DNA from 4 places in the Streptomyces sp. NPDC001443 genome. Region 3 is predicted to be linked to each of the others. Evidence: riboswitches for the same ligand, from Rfam matches in the RefSeq annotation. Region 3 holds a riboswitch; each other region holds the start of a gene.
What was found. Region 3 has a riboswitch for cyclic di-AMP ahead of ACWC24_RS14995 (transglycosylase family protein). Riboswitches for the same ligand answer to the same signal wherever they lie in the genome.
Positions count from the first base shown of each region.

Region 1 (3,382 bases), on a different contig from region 3:
ACCGGAGAGCCGGCCCCGCACCCGTGACTGTCGGCCGCTCAGGCCACGGACGCGATGCGTTCCTTGATGTCGTCCGGGGACAGCGCACCCTTGGCGGTGACGTGGTCGCCCGAGGACTCCCCGCGCAGCCGTCGGCCGATCCACGGGACCAGGTACTCACGCGCCCAGTGGACGTCGTCGCGCCGTACTTCGAGGGTGCCGCGCGGCGGCAGCGCCGGCCAGGGCTGCTCCGGGTCCGCCGGCACCTCCACGCCGAGGGTCTGGCCCGCGCGCAGTGCCACGCGCGTGTGTCCCTCGGGCGAGAGGTGGAGCCGGTCGCCGTCCCAGGCCCGGCGGTCCTGGACGGACTTGAGCGACCACAGGTCCAGCACCGGGCAGCCGTACCGGTCGGCGACGGCCCGGACGTGCCCGTTGTAGGTCGCGATCTTCCCGCGCAGGTGCTTGAGCAGGGGAACACCGCGGGTGTCGAAGCCGGTTGTCACCATGACGGTGCCGGACACGGCGGTCAGCGCGGCGATCGCGCGCTCGAACCGCTCCGCCACCTCGTCGGGGTCGGTCCCGGGCCGGAGGATGTCGTTGCCGCCGGCACAGAAGGAGACCAGGTCCGGCGCGAGCCGGACGGCCTGCGGAAGCTGGTCCTCCACGATCTGGTCGAGGAGCTTTCCACGTACCGCGAGATTGGTGTACTGGAAGTCGCCCTCGGGCTGCCGGTCCGCCAGGAGTACCGCGAACCGGTCGGCCCAGCCGACGAACGCCCCGTCGGGGCCGGGGTCGCCGACGCCCTCGGTGAAGCTGTCCCCCACCGCTACGTACGACCCGATCACTGCTCTGCCGTCACTCTTCGAATCGTCTGCCACATCGGCTCATGATTCACCCTCGAATGTGACCTACGCGACCGTAGCCACGGGTTGACGGACGGTGAGATAAGCCACTCCTAAAGAGTTGTCCAATCGGGGAATAAGCGTGCGATCCGGGACGTCGACGCAGTACCCGCACCCGGGTGCGCCAAAGGCCGGACCCGGGGATCGGGGTCCGGCCTTCGACGGCGGAGAGGCGCGCGGGAGACGGCCCGTCGGTCAGACGGCGACGCCGTGCGAGCGGAGGTAGGCGAGCGGGTCGATGTCCGAGCCGTAGTCCGGGGTGGTGCGGATCTCGAAGTGCAGGTGCGGGCCGGTCACGTTGCCGGTCGCGCCCGAGAGACCGACCTGCTGACCCGGGGTCACGGCCTGGCCGGCCGAGACGGAGAGCTGGGACAGGTGGGCGTACTGCGCGTAGTGGCCGTCGGCGAGCCGGATGACGACCTGGTTGCCGTACGCGCCGCCCCAGCCGGCCGAGACGACCGTGCCCGCGCCGACGGCCTTGAGCGAGGTGCCGGTCGGGACGACGAAGTCGACGCCGGTGTGGTGACCGCTGGACCACATGCTGCCCGCCACGTGGTACGCGGTGCCGATCGGGGCACCGGCGACCGGGAGCACGAAACCACTGCCGGCGGTCTGCGGGACGGCGGACTTCGCGGGGGACGACTCCACCGAAGAGGAAGAGGTCTCCGCCGACGCGGACTTCGGGGCGGCGGCCTGCGGCGCGGCGGACTCGGCGCCCCCGCCCGTCACGGCCTTCGCGCCGATGGTGAGCTTCAGACCGGGGTGGATCAGCGACGGATCGGCCCCGACGGCCGCCCGGTTGTCCTGGTAGAGCCGGTGCCAGCCGCCGTCGACGTGCTGGGCGTCGGCTATCTTCGCGAGGTGGTCGCCGGCGACCACCGTGTAGATACGGGTACCCGCGCTCTGCCCGTCGGTCTGCTCGGCGGTCTTCTGGCCGCTCGTCGCGACGGACTGCACGGCCGTTCCGGGAACCGGCTGGGCGGCGGACTGCGGCGTCGCCGCGTGGGCTCCGGTGGCCCCCAGCAGCGGGAGGGCGAGCGCGGCGCCGCCGGTTCCGGCGACGGCGAGCGAGCGGCTGAGGCGCGGGGCCTTGGGACGGCGGTGCTTACCCTTGGCGGGCATGGCGAATTCCTCTCCGGCGCCTACGAGGTGAGCTGTCGGGTGCGGACTGGAGATGTCCGGCCGCGCTCGCGGCGCGGCTGAACCCCTAGCCTGTTCCGATGACGGGACCAGGCGGTCGAGCCTGTGGGTCCCCCGCTCCTGCCGTGCACGGGTGAGTGTGCGGGCACCGGGCGGCGGCAGGATTAGGCGTCCGCCCGGATCGGTGTGGAACGTAAGCGAGCCCGCCACAACGGGACAAGCGACGCCTTCCGGATGTGCCCGTTTTGCTTGATCCGTTACGAGAGATCCCGATTACCCTCCGTGAATTCCCTCCCCTCCCGCTTCACATCTCCCCAAAAAAGCGCACTGATTGCGTGAACATGACATAGCACTCACGGTCACCGATATGACCCTCCTCACGCACCCTCCACCCAGTCACCTTTATTCCGGGGCGACTTCCAGCAAAGAGCGTAATTGGGGCAGATCAGATAGAAGTGACATACGAGGCTGATCGCCGCACCGAGGCTTTGGCCTGTGGACAACGCGGTCGCCCTCGAACCGATGTCGTATCGTCGTCAGCGCATCCCGTCGGCCACCCGCCGAGCCACGCCGACGGGGCGAGCGGGAGGAGCCCCCCTTGACGCAGCAGGTCCCGTCGACCGAGCCCGAACTGGCCGGAGTGCGCAACTTCCGCGACGTCGGCGGACTGCCCACCGCCGACGGGCGGCGGGTGCGCCACGGCGTGCTGTTCCGCAGCGGTCACCTGGCGCACGCGACGGACGAGGACACGGCGTTCCTGTCCTCCCTGAAGCTGCACACGATCTTCGACTTCCGCAACGCGGCGGACCGGAAGCTGGAGGGCCCGGACGTCGAGCTGCCCGGCGTGCGCAACGTGAACCTGCCGCTGTCGGACCCGGCGGACGGCTCCGAGTTCTGGAAGATGGTCCGCGACGGCGAGATCGAGCAGCTGCGCGCGATCCTCGGCGAGGGCAAGGCCGCGCACCGGATGATCATGTCGTACCGCACCATCGTCAAGGAGCGGACGGGCGAGCACTCACGGGTGCTGCACTCGCTCGCCGAGGACAGCGTCCCGGCCCTGATGCACTGCGCGGCGGGCAAGGACCGCGCCGGCCTGTCCATCGCGGTGACGCTGCTGGCCCTGGGCGTGGAGCGCGAGGCGATCCTCGCCGACTACCTGGAGTCCAACGCCACGCACCGCCGCTACAAGGTGCGCCGCAGCGACAAGTCCTCGGCCGGCTACTCCCCCGAGGTCATGGAGTTGCTCGGCCCCCTGTTCGACGCGCGGGCGGAGTACCTGACCGCGGCGCTGGAGACCATCGAGGAGAACTGGGGCGGCGTGGACACCTACCTGGAGCAGGGCCTCAAGCTGACCCCGGAGA
Region 1 covers NZ_JBSFIA010000023.1:5,210-8,591, reverse strand. Annotated here, with positions in the region: gene ACWC24_RS23265 (SGNH/GDSL hydrolase family protein) at 39-824, opposite strand; gene ACWC24_RS23260 (M23 family metallopeptidase) at 1,077-2,003, opposite strand; cyclic di-AMP (ydaO/yuaA leader) riboswitch at 2,008-2,167, opposite strand; gene ACWC24_RS23255 (tyrosine-protein phosphatase) at 2,620-3,382, shown strand, end outside.
Region 1: another riboswitch for cyclic di-AMP. It lies ahead of ACWC24_RS23260 (M23 family metallopeptidase); the one in region 3 lies ahead of ACWC24_RS14995 (transglycosylase family protein).

Region 2 (3,382 bases), on a different contig from region 3:
CGATCGGGGCGAGCACCGTGGGCCGGGCGGCGAGCCAGGCCAGGGCGACGGTGGCGACCGGGACGTCATGGGCGCCGGCGATCTCGTCGAGGGCGGCGAGGACCTTGCGGCCGCGGTCGGTCTCCAGGTGCTTGGCGGCGCCGGTGGCCCGCGCGCTGTCGACCGTCGTGCCGGGGCGGTACTTGCCCGTGAGGAATCCGGAGGCGAGGGCGAAGTAGGGGACGGCCGCGAGGCCGAACCGGTCGGCGACGTCCTGGAGTTCTCCCTCGTAGGTGTCGCGCGAGACCAGGTTGTAGTGGGGCTGGAGGGCCACGTACCGGGCCAGGCCCTCGCGGTCGGAGAACTCCAGGGACTCGCGCAGCCGCTCGGGGGAGATGTTGGAGGCGCCGATCTGGCGCACCTTGCCCGCCCGCACCAGTTCGTCGAGCGCGCCGACGATCTCCTCGACCGGCACCTCGGGCTTGTCGAAGTGGGTGTAGTAGAGGTCGATGTGGTCGGTGCCGAGGCGGCGCAGCGAGGCGTCGGCGGCGGCCTTGATGTTGGCGGCGGTCAGACCGGGGAACCCGGGGTGCTGGCTGACCTTGGTGGCGATGACGACGTCGGCGCGGTTGCCGCGGGCCCTGACCCAGTTGCCGATGATCGTCTCGGACTCGCCGCCCTGATTGCCGTCGACCCAGGCCGAGTAGGAGTCCGCGGTGTCGATGAAGTTGCCGCCGGCGGCCGTGTAGGCGTCGAGTACGGCGAAGGACCGGTCCTGGTCGGCGGTCCAGCCGAAGACGTTGCCGCCGAGGGCCAGCGGGAAGACCTCGAGGTCGGAGGAACCGAGCTTGCGAAGAGAAGTCATGCTCAGTGTCAACGCTCGGCTCTGAAGTTGATATTCCGTACGACTGTCCCGCGGTCCACCCGTTCCCGGGACCCGTGCCCGGGCAGCGGAAAACCGGCGGTCCTGGCGTCGGGGGGTGTCGCCAGGACCGCCGGAGGTTCAGGAGAACCGGGGAGCCCGGGTCGTCAGGGGGTGAGTCCCTTGCCGCGCAGCCAGGCCATCGGGTCGATGCCGTCCGCGCTGCCGCCCGGGTGGACCTCCAGGTGCAGGTGCGGACCGGTGACGTTGCCGGTGGCGCCGACCCGGCCGATGACATCACCGGTGGCGACCTTCTGCCCGACGCTGACGCTGATCGAGGACTGGTGGCAGAACCACAGCTCGGTGCCGTCGTCGAGGGTGAGGATCGTGCGGTAGCCGTAGGAGCCGGCCCAGCCCGCCTCGGTGATCGTGCCGCTGTGGATCGCCTTGATGAGCGTTCCGGTGGGCGCGGCGAAGTCGAGGCCCGTGTGATACCCGGAGGACCACATGGAGCCGGCCTCGCCGAAGGTCGAGGTGATCGTGTACGAGGAGGTCGGCAGCGTGTACTGCTTGGCGAGCTCGGCCAGGCGCTCGGCCTCGGCCTTCTTCGCGGCCTCTTCCTCCGCCTTCTTCTTGGCGGCCTCGGCCTTGTCCTTGGCCTCCTGCTCCGCCTTGGCGGCCGCGTCGGTGGCGGCCTTCTCGGCAGCGGCGGCGGCCTTGGCATCGACCTGGGTCTGCTGCTGCTCGGCCTGGGCCATGATCCGGCTGCGCAGCGCCTCGCCGGCGTCGGTGGCGCCCTGGGCGGTGTCGGCGGTGGTCACGCCGATGCCGCTGAGCGGGGTCGCGACGTCCTGCGTGGTCTCGGCGGGCTTCTCGTCCGACAGCAGGGAGCCGACGGAGGGAAGGTCGGGCATGGAGATGGAGACCGGCGGCTTGCCGGTGTTGGCGCTGGCCATTCCGCCACCGGCCACGGCGGCTATGACACCGACGCCCAGGACGGTGGAGCTGCGGGCGAGTCCCCCGCCACGCTGCTTGGCGACGCGATGCTTGCCGCGCGGGGGGCGAACGGTCTCCGCGGTGGGATTCCATTCCTCCCACGGACCCTCGTCGGTGCGGTAGCTGCCGAAGCCGAAGGGCTCGGTGCTGGTCTGGCTCGGCACGAACGGGGCCTCTGGGGCAGGCGGGTTGGACGCCACTTGGGCGTGCTCCTTCCTTCCTTCTCGCCTACCGGGTTAGCTGACGGGTTCGGAGCAGGAAGGTCTCCTACGCGCGTATACCGCCTGTCACTGATGTCGCTGACAGTGGTGGCCGTGCGATTCACCCCAGGGTGTTGGTTCCCCGGTTCCCTTACGGGATTCGGCGCGTGCGCACGGAGCCGCCTTGTGACGGCTGGGACGACCGCGCTGCGTTATCGAACGTTAATGGGCACGAGGGCAGGATTCCAAGCCGTTCCGCTTGATCAATAACATTTTTGGCCAGGACTTAAGGCGATGACCGGCGAAAATCGGGTGAGTTGCCCCTTGTGCGGAGCGCGCGGGCAACACCTCAGGAGTCACGGCGGTTTTGATGGTGACTCAGATGTTATGCGCAGGGGGGTCGTCCGGTCACTCCACGTGACGACGGCGTGGTCAGGGACGCCGGACGGCGAGCAGGGCCATGTCGTCCGTCAGACCTCCCCCGCAGTGCCGGTGCACGTCCCGCGCGAGAGCGGCGAGCAGTTCCTCGGGATCGCGGAAGGAGCGGCCGGCGAGCCGCTCCTCGGGGTCGTAGAAACGGCCTTGGACGTCGCGCGCCTCGGAGACGCCGTCGGTGTGCAGGAGCAGGGTGGCGCCCCTGGGGAACCGGGTCTCCTCCGCGCGGTCGGGCCGGCTGCCCAGCTCGCCCATGCCGAGCGGCAGGGCCGGCTCCTGGGCCGGCAGGGGGCGCACGGTGCCGTCCGGGTCCAGCAGCAGCGGTGGCGGATGCCCGCGACTGAGGATCCGCACCGTCTCCTCCCCGTGCGGGAGTTCGGCGAGCACGGCGGTGGTGAAGCCCTCGAAGACGTCGGGCCCGTCGCGCCGGGTGCCCTCGCGCGCCAGCGCCCGCTCCAGCCGCTGGGCGACCGCCTCCAGGGTCGCCTCCTGCTCGGCGGCCTCCCGGAAGGCCCCGATGACCACGGCCACGGCCGCCACCGCGCCCATGCCCTTGCCCCGCACGTCCCCGACGACCAGCCGCACGCCGTGCGGGGTGTCCTGCACGGCGTAGAGGTCGCCGCCGATGCAGGCGTCGGCCTGGGCCGCCTCGTAGCGGGCGGCGACGTCGTAGCCGCCGATCCGGGCGGCGGGCTCGGGCAGCACCGCGCGCTGGGCGGCCTCGGCGATCTCGCGGGCGCTGGCGAGGCGCTGGTCGCCGCGGCGCACGACACGGTTGATGACCGCGGCCATCGCGGCGACCGTGGCCACGGTGACGATCTCGGTGACCGCGTCGGCGTCCGGGACCCGGGAGAACCGGACGTGCACGGCGTACGCGCCGACGACGGCGGCCACCCCCGTGACGGCGGTC
Region 2 covers NZ_JBSFIA010000062.1:21,588-24,969, forward strand. Annotated here, with positions in the region: gene ACWC24_RS38850 (aldo/keto reductase) at 1-844, opposite strand, end outside; gene ACWC24_RS38855 (M23 family metallopeptidase) at 1,009-2,037, opposite strand; cyclic di-AMP (ydaO/yuaA leader) riboswitch at 2,048-2,213, opposite strand; gene ACWC24_RS38860 (PP2C family protein-serine/threonine phosphatase) at 2,470-3,382, opposite strand, start outside.
Region 2: another riboswitch for cyclic di-AMP. It lies ahead of ACWC24_RS38855 (M23 family metallopeptidase); the one in region 3 lies ahead of ACWC24_RS14995 (transglycosylase family protein).

Region 3 (3,382 bases):
CATCCCGCTTCTGGGCGCCGGTGGCGCGAGCGCGGCCGAGGGCAGCACCTGGGACCAGGTTGCGCAGTGCGAGACCGGTGGCTCGTGGAGCGCGGACAGCGGCGACGGGCACTTCGGGGGCCTGCACCTGACCCAGGCGGACTGGGAGCAGTACGGCGGTCTCGACTACGCCTCCAGGGCCGATCTGGCCAGCAGGTCGCAGCAGATAGCCGTCGCCGAGAAGATCCTCGCCGCCCAGGGGGCCGGTGCCTGGTCCACGTGCGGACTGACCTCCGGGCTCGCCAAGGACTCCGCGACGGCCGCCGTCGACACGGGTGTGGCGGGCGACACCGCGAGCGGCACGTCCGGCGCGACCGGGGCGCCCTCGGTGACGGACCCGCTCGGTCTGTCCGACTCCGCCGCCGACTCCGCCGCCGACCCGTCCGCGACGCCCGCCACCGGCACCGCGTCCGCCGACCCGTCCGCCCCGCCTTCCGGCACGGCGTCCCCCGACACTTCTTCCGCGGCCACGACGGACAAGACGGACAAAACCTCCGACGCTGCCACGAGTGACGCGCAGGACGATGAGTCTGCCGCAAGTAGTGCGAAGGTGGATGATTCGGTCAATTCCCGTCAGGCCGTCGGCGCTTCGGGTCTGGTCGACACGGGCGACCTGGGCACCGGCCGCCACCGCGGCGCCAGCGCCGACGAGGACACGGCCTCCGTCGACGCCGACCTCTCCTTCGTCGGCCGGCACGCCTCGACCGCGTACGGCTCGTAACCCGTCCGCGCCGGGGTGGTCCGCCACCCCCGGCCGACCCTCCGGGCCTCCGCGACGGACGGCCCCCGCTCCGCAGGATGAGCAGGGGGCGGGTGGTGCCGTCGGGGCCCGTGTCCTTCCCGGTCAGGCCTGGGAGGCAGCTGCCTAAACGGGCGTAAGACGGCGAGAGTTGACGCCCCGTTTCGCCGGTAAATGTCCGTTTTGGTGAAACTGTGGGATGAGTCTCAGAAGCCCTGATCGTCTTTGGAATTCCCCGGATCGCCTGTTTACGGTCGAGATCGCTCGCCACAGCGGGCACCGGCTGCCGCAACGCCGAGTCCTGCCAGCGGCTGCCCGGGAACATTCGTCGCGTCAAGCGCCGTGGGCAGGAGCGGGGGACCCAAGGTAAGCGCCTGGCCCAGCGGTTGAAGCTGGTGCCGGCTCGGGGTGAAGCCGCGTCCCGTGAGGGACGTGGCCGGGCAACTCAACCGGCCCGAACCCGACAGCTCACCTCGCAGGCGTCGGTGAGGGGATCAACCATGCTGTTTTCCGGTAAGGGCACGCACCGCCGCCCGTCCAAGGCCACCCGCATCGCCGCGCTCGCCGGTGTCGCCGGTGTCGCCGTCGCCGCCCCGCTGTTCGCGGCCGGCAACGCCTCCGCCGCCACCGCCGCCGAGTGGGACGTCGTCGCCCAGTGCGAGTCCGGCGGCAACTGGGCCATCAACACCGGCAACGGCTACTACGGCGGCGTCCAGTTCTCCGCCTCCACCTGGGCCGCGTACGGCGGCACGCAGTACGCCTCGCAGGCCAACCTGGCCACCAAGGCCCAGCAGATCACCATCGCCGAGAAGGTCCTCGCCTCCCAGGGCAAGGGCGCCTGGCCGGTCTGCGGCAAGGGCCTGTCCCGCACCCCCTACGCCGCTGCCGCCGCCGCGCCGAGCACCACCACCCGCTCGACCGACACGCAGGCCGCCACCCGCTCCGCCGAGCGCCCGGCCGCCGCGAAGACCGTCACCACCCCGGCCGGCCAGACGGTCGCCAAGGGTGACGGCGAGTACAAGGTCGTCAAGGGCGACACGCTCAGCACCATCGCCCAGAAGCACAACGTCGAGGGCGGCTGGCAGGCGCTGTTCAAGCTGAACAAGGGCGTCGTCGCCGACGCCGACGTCATCTACCCGGGCCAGCAGCTGCACCTGAAGTGACAGCGGGCTCGTAGCTGAACCACGGCGGCCTCCCAGCCGTGTCCTTCATTGTGGAGGCCACGTGAGGGCCGTCCCCCCGTCCCCACGGGCTCCCCGTCCCGGTGCGTTCTTCCCCCGTACGCACCGGGACGGGGTTTTTTTGTCGAACCGGCTTTGTTCCGTTCGGAAACAATTTACTCTCGGTTCCGTCCATGACGCGGTCAACGACCGGCTGATCGCCTCGGGGCGGTTAGGCTCAGTCACGCGCGGCCACCACAGGCCTGCGCATCACCGGGCCTTCCGGCCCGGCACAGCTTGCGTCACATCCCAGAAGGAGATGCTCGTGCCGTCCATCGACGTCGTCGTAGCCCGGGAAATCCTGGACTCCCGAGGCAACCCCACGGTCGAGGTCGAGGTCGGCCTCGACGACGGCAGCACGGGTCGTGCCGCCGTCCCGTCCGGCGCCTCCACCGGTGCCTTCGAGGCCATCGAGCTCCGTGACGGTGACCCCAACCGGTACCAGGGCAAGGGTGTCGAGAAGGCCGTCCTCGCCGTCATCGAGCAGATCGGCCCGGAGCTCGTCGGCTACGACGCCACCGAGCAGCGCCTGATCGACCAGGCGATGTTCGACCTGGACGCCACCGACAACAAGGGCTCGCTCGGCGCGAACGCCATCCTCGGCGTCTCCCTCGCCGTCGCGCACGCCGCGTCCGAGGCCTCCGACCTCCCGCTCTTCCGCTACCTGGGCGGCCCGAACGCGCACCTGCTGCCCGTTCCGATGATGAACATCCTGAACGGCGGCTCGCACGCCGACTCCAACGTGGACATCCAGGAGTTCATGATCGCCCCGATCGGCGCGGAGACCTTCTCCGAGGCCCTGCGCTGGGGCGCCGAGGTCTACCACACCCTCAAGAAGGTGCTGAAGACCAAGGGCCTGTCCACCGGTCTCGGCGACGAGGGCGGCTTCGCCCCGAACCTGGAGTCCAACCGCGCCGCCCTCGACCTCATCGTCGAGGCCATCAAGGAGGCCGGTTACACCCCCGGCGAGCAGATCGCCCTCGCCCTCGACGTCGCCGCCTCCGAGTTCTACAAGGACGGCGTCTACACCTTCGAGGGCAAGGAGCGCTCCGCCGCCGAGATGACCGAGTACTACGCCGAGCTCGTGGCGGCGTACCCGCTGGTCTCCATCGAGGACCCGCTGTTCGAGGACGACTGGGCCGGCTGGAAGGTCATCACCGAGAAGCTGGGCGACAAGGTCCAGATCGTCGGCGACGACCTCTTCGTCACCAACCCCGAGCGTCTGGCCCGCGGCATCGAGGAGGGCTCCGCCAACGCCCTGCTGGTCAAGGTCAACCAGATCGGTTCGCTGACCGAGACCCTGGACGCCGTCGAGCTCGCCCAGCGCAACGGCTTCAAGTGCATGATGTCCCACCGCTCCGGCGAGACCGAGGACGTCACCATC
Region 3 covers NZ_JBSFIA010000011.1:142,448-145,829, forward strand. Annotated here, with positions in the region: gene ACWC24_RS14990 (transglycosylase family protein) at 1-760, shown strand, start outside; cyclic di-AMP (ydaO/yuaA leader) riboswitch at 1,107-1,275, shown strand; gene ACWC24_RS14995 (transglycosylase family protein) at 1,279-1,941, shown strand; gene eno (phosphopyruvate hydratase) at 2,258-3,382, shown strand, end outside.

Region 4 (3,382 bases), on a different contig from region 3:
AGGTTCTTGGGGCGGCGGGACTCGTTGCGCTCGATGACCGCGTTGGCGGCGGAGAGGATGGTCTGCGTGGAGCGGTAGTTCTGCTCCAGCAGGATCGTCGTCGCGTCCGGGTAGTCCTCCTCGAACTGGAGGATGTTGCGGATGGTCGCGCCGCGGAAGGCGTAGATCGACTGGTCGGCGTCACCCACCACGCACAGCTCGGCGGGCTGGAGGCCGAACTCGCCGGGCGGCACGTCCGCGGGGTGCTCCGAGGTGCCGACGAGCTCACGGACCAGCGCGTACTGGGCGTGGTTGGTGTCCTGGTACTCGTCGACGAGCACGTGCCGGAAGCGGCGGCGGTAGTGCTCGGCGACGTCCGGGAAGGCACGCAGCAGGTTGACCGTCGTCATGATCAGGTCGTCGAAGTCGAGCGCGTTGGCCTCGCGCAGCCGCGACTGGTACATCGCGTAGGCCTGGGCGAGGGTCTTCTCGAAGCCGTCGCCGGCCCGGGCCGCGAAGTCCTCCTCGTCGATCAGCTCGTTCTTCAGGTTGGAAATCTTGGCGCTGAAGGACTTCGGCGGGAAGCGCTTGGGGTCGAGGTCAAGATCGCGGCAGACCAGGGCCATCAGACGCTTGGAGTCGGCGGCGTCGTAGATCGAGAACGACGACGTGAAGCCGAGGCGCTTGCTCTCGCGACGCAGGATGCGCACGCACGCGCTGTGGAAGGTCATCACCCACATCGCGTTCGCGCGCGGGCCGACGAGCTGCTCGACGCGCTCCTTCATCTCGCCCGCGGCCTTGTTGGTGAAGGTGATCGCGAGGATCTGCCCCGGGTGCACGTTCCGCTCGCCGAGCAGGTGGGCGATGCGGTGGGTGAGCACCCGGGTCTTGCCGGAGCCGGCGCCGGCCACGATGAGCAGCGGCGAGCCGGAGTGCACGACGGCGGCGCGCTGGTTGTCGTTGAGCCCCTCCAGGAGGGCGGCCGGGTCGACCACCGGGCGCGGGGCGCCGTCACGGTAGTACTCGTCCCGGTCCGGCGGCAGGTCGAACTTCCCGCCGAACAGGTCGTCCGGAACCGGCTCCGGCACGTGCTCGTCCTCGGGCGGAGGCGGGGGCTCCTCCCCATGGGCCCGGGGGGCCTGGAGATCCGCCAGGAAGCTGTCGTCAAAGAGGCTGCTCATCGCTCTCCGAGTCTAGGGCGCCGCACCGACAACCCGCCGCCGTCCCGGGAACATCCCCGAAGCCGTACAGCCTCGGACGGGGGCCGGGCGGGGGCCGGGCGGGGGCCCGGGAGGGGAACGTCACATTCCGTGAGCCGGGCCGAGGAAGGCCGTGTCACCCTCGGTGACCTCGGCGCCGCGAAGCGACAAAGCAGAAAAAGGAGCTCGAACACCGCAGGGCAGGAACAAGCACGCCGGATCGGCCGCACCCCGACACAGCCGGGTCCTAGGTCACGAAAATGTATCGGGCATATCGCCCATCAACCTTCACAAGGGCCACAGGAGTTGGCTAGCGTGCCGGGCGGGCCGCACGACCCCCACCGGCGAACGTCGCCGGGCCGCGCGGCCTCCGCCGAGTCCGGTACGCCCGCACGGCGTCCGGAGCCGGGGACCCAACCAAGACCTGGGGTGAATCGGCCCCCGTCCCCCATCGGGGACAGGCCGTAGGGCAAACCTTCCGATCATCCGCCCGAACCCGACAGCTAACCCGGTAGGCGGAGTGTGGAAGGAGTCGCCTCCCTTGGCGTCGCACCGCAAGTCGCGTCCCACCGGTACACGCGCAGCAGGCATACGGACCCCCGCCCTGGCCACGGCGGCCCTCACCTCCGTCGCCCTGTTCTCCCAGACGGCCCACGCGGCCCCCTCGGCCGACGACGGCCGACCGAGCCTGGAAGAGGTCGAGAAGAAAGTCGACGACCTGTACCGCCAGGCCGAGTCGGCGACCGAGAACTACAACGCGGCCAAAGAGAAGACCACCAAGCAGCGCAAGCACGTCGACACCCTGCTCGACGACGTCGCCCGGCGCACCCAGAAGCTCAACGAGGCACGCGAGGAACTCGGTTCCTTCGCCGCGGCGCAGTACCGGACCGGTGCCACCGCGCCGGACACCGCGACCTTCCTGCTCGCGGACTCGCCCCAGGACTACTTCGACCAGACCCAGCTCATGGGCCGGCTGACCTCGCGGCAGAAGGGCGCGGTCGACGACTACGTCACCGAGCAGGCCGCGATGATGCAGGAGCGCCGCAAGGCCACCGAGAGCCTCGACACGCTCACCGACGCGCAGAACGATCTCCAGACCGCCAAGGCTGCCGTCCAGAAGAAGCTCGCCGCCGCGCGCGTGCTGCTGTCCCGGCTGACGGCCGAGGAGAAGGCCCGGCTGGCCGCGATCGAGAAGCAGAAGCAGGAGGCGGCCGCGGCCAAGGCGGCGGAGCTCGCGAAGCAGCAGGCGGCAGCGGAGGCAGCAGCGGCGAAGGAGAGCGCGGCGTCGAGTTCGGGCTCGTCCGCCACGTCCTCGTCGTCCGGTTCTTCGTCCGGTTCTTCGTCCTCCTCGTCCGCGGACTCCGCCGTCGGCACCAAGGCCGAGAAGGCGCTCGCCTTCGCCCGCGCGCAGATCGGCAAGCCGTACGTCTGGGGCGCGACCGGGCCCGGCTCCTACGACTGCTCCGGCCTCACCCAGGCCGCCTGGAAGGCCGCCGGGGTCACCCTGCCGCGCACCACCTACGACCAGGTGAACACCGGCACCACCGTCTCCCTCCCCGACGCCCGGCCGGGTGACCTGGTCTTCTTCTACGACGACGTCAGCCACGTCGGCATCTACATCGGCGACGGCATGATGATCCACGCTCCCAAGCCCGGCGCGTACGTCCGCGAGGAGTCGATCTACTACGACGGCGAGTCCGGGATCCACAGCGTGGTCCGCCCGGCCTGACGCCACCCGCTGCCCGGCCCCCCGCGCGGGTGCCGGGGGGCGTGCGGAGCTGCCTGCGGTCGCGGGTATTTCCGGGCGCCCGCGCGCGCCCCGCTCACCGCGCGCCCGGGGCTCCTTAGCATCGGCCGCATGCCCTCCACGCCCCGTATCCCGCCGCTCCGCGCCCGGTGGGCGTGGCGTGAGCCGGCGACCGGAGCCGCGGTGCTGGCGACCGGCATCCTGTCGGTCGGACTGGAGCAGACGGGGTACGAGGTGCCGTCCCGGATCGCTCTGGTGCCGGCCTGCGTCGCCTGGCTGGCCCTGGCGGCGGGCTTCGCCGTCCAGCTGCTGTGGGAGCGGGAGGCCTGGGTGCGCCGGGCGACCGCACCGGCCGCGCTCACCGCGGTCGCCGCGACCACGGTGCTCGGCACCCGCTTCTCGCTGCTGGGGGGGCAGACCCTGGCCGAGGCGCTGCTGGCGCTGGCCGCCGTGCTGT
Region 4 covers NZ_JBSFIA010000008.1:24,043-27,424, forward strand. Annotated here, with positions in the region: gene pcrA (DNA helicase PcrA) at 1-1,160, opposite strand, end outside; cyclic di-AMP (ydaO/yuaA leader) riboswitch at 1,540-1,711, shown strand; gene ACWC24_RS11550 (NlpC/P60 family protein) at 1,720-2,907, shown strand; gene ACWC24_RS11555 (SLAC1 family transporter) at 3,037-3,382, shown strand, end outside.
Region 4: another riboswitch for cyclic di-AMP. It lies ahead of ACWC24_RS11550 (NlpC/P60 family protein); the one in region 3 lies ahead of ACWC24_RS14995 (transglycosylase family protein).